Regions from separate parts of the Variovorax sp. GW821-FHT09B01 genome, predicted to be linked through region 2. Evidence: riboswitches for the same ligand, from Rfam matches in the RefSeq annotation. Region 2 holds a riboswitch; the other holds the start of a gene.

Region 1 (3,667 bases), on a different contig from region 2:
CAGCTCGACAACGACCCGGCGCAAAGCCCGGAGGAAGTCACCTTCAACCAGGGTGCCTACCGGCTGCATGCCGACCCCGAGGCCAACCGGCTGCGGCGCGACGGCCTGCGCTGGTTCCCCAAGTCCAATGCGCGCATCGACGTGCCGGTGGTGACCATCCACACGCTGGGCGACGTCTACGTGCCGTTCAGCATGGAGCAGATCTACAAGCGCCGCGCCGATGCGCTGGGCACCTCGAAGTGGCTCGTGCAGCGCGCGATCCGCGGCATCAGCCACTGCGACTTCACGACCGAGGAGCAGACCCAGGCCTTCGACGCGATGACGAACTGGGAGCAGAACGGCGTGAAGCCGGCCGGCGACGAGGTGCTCGATGCCGCGACCGTGGCGCGCGCCGACTACGGCTGCAAGTTCTCCTCGGCCAGCCGCGGCGGTTGCCCCGCGCCCTGACGGCGCCGGTGCGGCCCGTCCCGTTCGCGGGGCGGCCGCACCGCCCTTCCCGTTTTCTTCGTTCGCACGTCCCGCCATGAAACAACCCACCCTCACCCGCCGTGCGCTGCACGCCCTGCTGCTGGCCGCCGGCCTCGCCGCCGCTCCCGCCTTCGCGCAGTCCGATGCCTTTCCGGTGCGGCCGATCCGCGTGCTGATCGGCTTCACCGCCGGCGGCTCGACCGACGTGCCCTTCCGCGTGCTGGCCGAGAACGCCTCGAAGATCCTCGGCCAGCCGGTGATCATCGAGAACAAGCCCGGCGCGGGCGGCGTGCTGCCCGCGCAGACCATGCAGGCCACCGCGCCCGACGGCTACACGCTCGCGCAGGTGCCGCTGCCGGTGTTCCGCCTGCCCTACACCACCAAGCTCAACTGGGACCCGGCCAACGACCTGAGCTACGTGATCGGCCTCGCCGGCTATTCCTTCGGCCTGGTGGTGCCCGCCGATTCGCCGATCAAGTCGATGCGCGAGTACCTCGCCTATGCCAAGGCCAACCCGGGCCGCCTGAGCTACGGCACGCCGGGTGCGCTCACCACGCTGCACCTGACGATGGAAGCGATCGCGATCCAGGCCGGCGTGGAGTTCAATCACGTGCCCTACAAGGGCAACTCCGAATCGCTGCAGGCGGTGCTCGGCGGCCACGTGATGTCGGTCGCCGACACGCCGGGCTGGGGCCCCTATGTCGACCAGGGCAAGCTGCGGCTGCTGTCGACCTGGGGCGAGCAGCGCTCGAAGAAGTATCCGAACGCGCCCACGCTCAAGGAGTCGGGCATCGACATGGTGCAGGCCTCGCCCTTCGGCCTGGTGCTGCCCAAGGGCGCGAACCCGAAGGTGGTCGCGATCCTGCACGACGCCTTCAAGAAGGCGATGGAGATGCCCAACTACCAGGAGTCTCTCGCCAAGTTCGACATGGAGACCTTCTACATGGACAGCGCGGCCTACAAGCAGTACGCGGTGCGCACCATGAAGACCGAGAAGGCCGTGATCGACAAGCTGGGCCTGGGCACGGCGGGCGCCGCCAAGTAGGCGGCCGCCCGCCGGGGCTCAGAACAGGTTGCCGACGTTGAACAGTGTCAGCAGCCCCAGCACGCCGAAGATGACGGCGGCCACGCCGTGCACCAGCCGCATCGAGACCTTGGCCGCGATCTTCTCGCCGAGGAAGACCGCGGGCGCGTCGGCCAGCATCATGCCCAGCGTGGTGCCGATCACGACCTGCACCACGTCGGGATAGCGCGCGGCCAGCGCCACGGTCGCGATCTGCGTCTTGTCGCCCATCTCCGCGAGGAAGAAGGTGATGACCGTGGTGCCGAAGGCGCCGAAGCGGCTCTTGGTCTTCGCGGCGTCGTCGTCGATCTTGTCGGGGATCAGCATCCACGCGGCCATGGCCAGGAACGAGGCGCCGATCACCCAGCGCAGGATGTTCGGCCCCATGGCCTGGGCCACCCAGCCGCCGAGCGCGCCCGCGGCCGCGTGGTTGACGACGGTGGCGGTGAAGATGCCCGCGACGATCTGCCAGGGTTTGCGAAAGGTCGCGGCCAGGATGATCGCGAGCAGTTGGGTCTTGTCGCCCATTTCCCCGAGCGCGACCACGCCCGTGGATACGAGTAAGGCTTCCATGATGAAAAGAGAACTCCCTGGGCCAGCGACGCGAAGACCACGCCACTTCCCGGCCCATACCGAGGTGACGTGGTCAAAGGTCTTGCCAGGCTCTAAAGCTGCTCGCGCCATGGCCGAAGGCCAAGTGTGTTGACGCGGGCTCCTGCGTTGCGCAGGTCAGCTACTCCCCAATGACTGAGGCCGCGATCTTAGGGGCGAGCGTCGAATCGCCCTCGTCTTTTCGACGAATGTCCCCGTGTCGAGAGCGAGTTGCATTACCGGGCATGCGCGCTCAGGGCGCGAGCGTGAGCTTGAGGATCTGGTTGCCGTGGTTCGCGCCCACGTAGACGGTGCCGTCGGCGGCCACCGCCACGCCGATCGGGAAGTTGAAGGCGATCGGCGCGCCGGTGCCGTCCTGCAGGGTGCTGATCTCGCCCGCGGGCGTGACCACGCGCGCCACGCCATCCCAGGCGTGGGTCAGGAACACGTTGTCGTGCCCATCCACCGCCACGCCGTACGAATAGCCGAGCTTGGCCGGCGTGGCCACCGTTCCGTCGACCACGCCCGCGCCCGCGTTGCCGTTCGCGCAATCGCCCAGCAGCGTGCTCACGGTGGCGCTGGCCACGTCGATCTTGCGCAGGCAGGGACTGTCGGTGTCGGTGTCGTAGAGCGTCTTGCCGTCGCGGCTGAGCGCCAGGCCCTGCGGGCGCGCGAACTGGGCGGCCGTGCCGACGCCGTCGAGGTAGGCCTGCGTGCCGTCGCCCGCGAGCGTGCTCGTGGTGCCGTCGGCCGCGACCTTGCGCACGCGCTTGTTCTCCGTGTCCGCCACGAACAGGTTGCCCGCGCTGTCGAGCGCGATGCCGGTGGGGTTGTTGAACATCGCGGTGGCCGGGCTGTCGGCGTATCCGCTCGCGCTGCCGCCGACCCAGGTGCTGGCGGTCGTGGCGTTGGGCGCGATCTTGCTGATGCGATGCTGGTCGCTCACGTAGAGGGTGCCGTCGGCCGCCAGTGCCAGGCCGACCGGCGCATTCATCGTCGTCCCCGGCGTCACCTCGGCACCGCTGCCGCTGGCGGTGTCGATCCGATAGACCGAGCCATTGCCGCCCATGGCCACGTAGAGCTTCGCGCCGCTCGCATCGAGTGCGAGCTGATAGGGGCTGCTGTAGCTCACGCCCGTCGTCGCCAGCACGGTGGCGACCCAGGGCTTGACCGTCAACGTGGCGGCGCTGCTCGTCACGCTGCCGCTGGCGCCCGTCACCCGCACGCGCAGTTGCTGGCCGCTGTCGGCCAGCAGGCTGGCGGCCGTGCGGAAGCTGTCGCTTGTGGCACCGGCGACATCGGTCCAGTGGGCACCGCCGTCGGTGCTGCGTTGCCACTGGTAGGCCGTGGCGTGCGCGGCCTGCACCTTCAAGGTGGCGGACACGCCCTGGCCCACGGTGGTGTTCGATGGCTGCGTCGTGATCGAAGCCGCGGCTGGGGCGGGTGCCGGCGGAGGTGTCTGCGCGGCAGGCGCGGGAGCGGGAGCGACCGGGAAGCCGGCAAAGCCCCCGCCACCGCCGCCACCCCCGCAGGCCACCAGCACGA
Region 2 (3,667 bases):
GCGGCTGCGCGCGGGCGAGAAGCGCCAGTCGGTCTTGAAGCTCACGAGCAGGAACTTGGCGCTGGCGCGCGCGAACGCGGCCGTGAGGTTGCCGCCGTGCTCGCGCGCGGGGTCGAAGTAGTCGAGCGCGCGCGTGATGAGCAGGTAGGTGTTGGCGTCGAAGTACTCGCTGAACTTGTCGCCCTGGTAGCGCAGGTAGCTCTCGATCTGGAACTCGATCTCCTGCGTGGAATAGCGGTAGGCCGCGTCGTCGCGGGCCGCCTCGCCCTCGACCGCGTTGCGCAGCAGGCGCCCGAACTTCGCGTTCATGACGTCGTCGCTGAGGTAGGTGATGTGGCCGATCATGCGGGCGATGCGCAGGCCGCGCTTGGGGATCACGCCGTGCTCGTAGAAGTGGCCGCCGTGGAAGTCGGGGTCGGTCACGATGGCGCGGCGCGCCACCTCGTTGAAGGCGATGTTCTCGGCCGTGAGGTTGGGCGCGCTGGCGACCACCACCGCGTGGCGCACGCGCTCGGGGTACTGCAGCGTCCACGACAGCGCCTGCATGCCGCCGAGGCTGCCGCCCATCACCGCCGCGAGCGTGCGGATGCCGAGCGCGTCGAGCAGCGCGGCCTGGGCGTCGACCCAGTCCTCGACCGTGACCACCGGGAAGTCGGCGCCGTAGACGCGGCCGGTCGCGGGGTTCACGTGCATCGGCCCGGTGGAGCCGAAGCAGGAGCCGAGGTTGTTGACGCCGATGACGAAGAAGCGGTCGGTGTCCAGCGGCTTGCCGGGCCCGACCATGTTGTCCCACCAGCCCGCGGAGCGGGCCTGGCCCTCGTAGACGCCCGCGACGTGGTGCGAGGCGTTGAGGGCGTGGCACACGAGCACCGCATTGCTGCGCTGCGCGTTGAGCGTGCCGTAGGTTTCGTAGGCGAGCGTGTAGCTGCCGATGGTCGCGCCGCTGCGCAGGGCCAGCGGGCCCGCGAACTGCATCGACTGGGGAGTGACGACCAACGAGGACATGAAATGAAAAACCCGGCCTCGCCAAAAACGAGCCGGGTCACGGCATCCGTCTTTAGCTGTATTTATCAAGCGCCCGCAAGCTGGAGCAAATCGGCGCGAGCGGCAGTATATCGCCGCGGGCCCGGGACGGCGGGCCCCGGGCTTTGGACGGCGGCGCTACCAGCCGATCAGCGCGACCACGCCCAGCACCAGGAAGATGACGGCCGAGATCGAGTGCACGAGCTTGATCGGCACCCGCTTGACGATGCGATCGCCGAGCCAGACCACCGGCGCGTTGGCCAGCATCATCCCGAAGGTGGTGCCGACCACGACCCAGAAATAGGCCTCGGTGAAGCGCGCCGCGAGCATCACGGTGGCGATCTGCGTCTTGTCGCCCATCTCGGCGAGGAAGAAGGCGACCACCGTGGTGCCGAAGACGCCGAAGTGCGAGGAGCGCGGGGCATCGTCGTCGTCGAGCTTGTCGGGGATCAGCATCCAGATCGCCATCGCGATGAAGGAGCCGCCGAGGATCCAGCGCAGGATGTCGGGGCCGAGCCAGTGGGTGATCCAGTTGCCGACCGCGCCCGCGAGCGCGTGGTTGATGACGGTGGCGGCGAAGATGCCCGCCACGATCGGCCAGGGTTTTCTGAAACGGGCTGCCAGCAGAAGGGCGAGCAACTGGGTCTTGTCGCCCATTTCGGCGAGCGCGACGACGCCGGTCGCGACGAGAAAAGCTTCCATGAAAAAACGGTTCCTTGGCCGAAGGGACGCAATTGACCGTGCAACACCTTCGGCCAAATTTCCCGAAGTTGCACGGTCAATGGTCTCGCCAGGTGTTGTTCTTCACTGCCCGCGCCATGTCCTGTGTGGGGCAGGACAAGTCTGTTGACGCGGGCCCTTCTCGTAGACGGAAGGCGGCTACTCCCCAATGACGGGCGAATTCTAACCCTTAAGTGTCATAGGCCCAGTTCGGGGCCTGGTTAGTAAGCGTGCGCTAACTCCAAGAGCCCAAAACTGTGCTACCGCAAGAAGCAAATTCCTGCTTGCATTTCTTGTATTTCACCCATAATGCACGAGCCTCCCTTTTCATTTCGGGTTGGAGGCACTGGGTGATCGGACAGTTTCGCGCGACTCGGCGGCTCTCGTTTGAGTGATGCTAATCGGGACTCCATCGCTTTTCTTGATGTGTTTATAGGAGTCCCTTGATGGGCAACAAACTGTACGTCGGCAACCTGCCTTACTCGGTGCGCGACGGTGATCTGGAGCAGGCATTCGGTCAGTTCGGTGCTGTGACCAGCGCCAAGGTCATGATGGAACGCGATACCGGCCGCTCGAAGGGCTTCGGCTTCGTCGAGATGGGCAGTGAAGCGGAAGCACAGGCCGCCATCAACGGCATGAACGGCCAACCCCTGGGCGGCCGCAGCGTGGTCGTCAACGAAGCCCGCCCGATGGAAGCACGTCCCCCGCGCAGCGGTGGTGGCGGCGGCTACGGCGGCGGTGGTGGTGGTTATGGCGGCGGTGGTGGCGGTGGCTACGGCGGCGGCGGTGGTGGCGGCTACGGCGGTGGTGGTGGCGGCGGTCGCAGCGGCGGCGGTGGTGGCTACGGCGGCGGTGGCCGCAGTGGTGGCGGCGGCGGTGGTGGCGATGGCGGTTTCCGCAGCCCCTACGGCGCCGGCCCGCGTGGCGGCGGCGGCGGTGGTCGCGGCGGCTACGGTGGCGGCGGCAACAGCGGCTACTGATCGCTTTCCCAAAAAGACAAAAGGCTCCTTCGGGAGCCTTTTTCGTTGCCGCAGCCGGTACGGCCTCGGGTTCAGCCTTCGCCGCGCCGCTTCTTCCGCCCGCGTCCCTGCACGGCGCGGTCGAGCAGCGCATTGGGCAGCATGCGCATGATCTTGGCGATCACGCCCATCTGCCAGGGAATCACGCGGTAGCTGGCACCGCTCTCGATCGCGCCCAGCGCGCGGTCGGCGAAGGCCTCGGGCTTCATCAGGAACGGCATGCCGTAGCGGTTGCCCTGCGTGAGCGGGGTGTCGATGTAGCCTGGCAGCAGGGTCACGACCTTGACGCCGCTGCCGTGCAGCTCGCCGCGCAGGCTTTCGCAGTAGGCGACCACGCCGGCCTTGCTCGCGCAGTAGGCGCCGTGTCCCGGCAGTCCGCGGATGGCCGCGACGCTCGCGATGCCGACCAGCCGCCCGCTGCCGCGCTGCACCATCGCGCGCACGAAAGGATGGAAGGTGGCGGCCAGCCCGACGTTGTTGGTAGCGAAGGTCTGCGTCAGCACGTCGAGGTCCTCGCGCTCCGCCGTGTCGATGCCCACGCTGATGCCGGCATTGGCGATCACCACGTCGGGCACGCCCTGGCGTTCGATGCAGGCGGCGCCGGCGGCCACGATGCTGTCGGTGCGCGCGACGTCGGCGCTGTAGATCAGGTAGCGGCCGCGGTCGAGCCCGCGCGCGTTGGCCCAGGCTTCGATCTCGCCGGTGCGGCGCGCGACCAGCGCCAGCCGGTAGCCGGCGTCGTAGAAGCGCGCGGCCAGCGCCTGGCCGATGCCGCTGGAGGCGCCGGTGATGAAGACGAGGGGCGACGGCGCGGTGGTCATGGCGCGGCGCTCAGCGCTTGCCCGCGGCGCCGGCCGCCTTGGCCGAGGGCACCATCGTGCCGCGCACGCGGCCGTTGAGGTTGG

Evidence for each region. A riboswitch is a leader RNA that binds a small molecule or an ion and turns the genes downstream of it on or off. The one in region 2 is predicted to bind manganese.
Region 1: linked by a shared signal. The riboswitch ahead of AC07RV_RS01945 (TMEM165/GDT1 family protein) and the one ahead of AC07RV_RS15365 (TMEM165/GDT1 family protein) in region 2 are both predicted to bind manganese.

Annotation. Positions count from the first base shown of each region.
Region 1 is NZ_JBWKPQ010000001.1:448,604-452,270, reverse strand. Features, by position in the region: gene AC07RV_RS01955 (alpha/beta hydrolase family protein) at 1-447, shown strand, start outside; gene AC07RV_RS01950 (tripartite tricarboxylate transporter substrate-binding protein) at 524-1,513, shown strand; gene AC07RV_RS01945 (TMEM165/GDT1 family protein) at 1,532-2,104, opposite strand; yybP-ykoY riboswitch at 2,115-2,285, opposite strand; gene AC07RV_RS01940 (DUF8696 domain-containing protein) at 2,376-3,667, opposite strand, start outside.
Region 2 is NZ_JBWKPQ010000004.1:181,066-184,732, reverse strand. Features, by position in the region: gene metX (homoserine O-succinyltransferase MetX) at 1-1,005, opposite strand, end outside; gene AC07RV_RS15365 (TMEM165/GDT1 family protein) at 1,162-1,725, opposite strand; yybP-ykoY riboswitch at 1,816-1,923, opposite strand; gene rbp (RNA-binding regulator) at 2,190-2,723, shown strand; gene AC07RV_RS15355 (SDR family oxidoreductase) at 2,795-3,583, opposite strand; gene lptC (LPS export ABC transporter periplasmic protein LptC) at 3,594-3,667, opposite strand, start outside.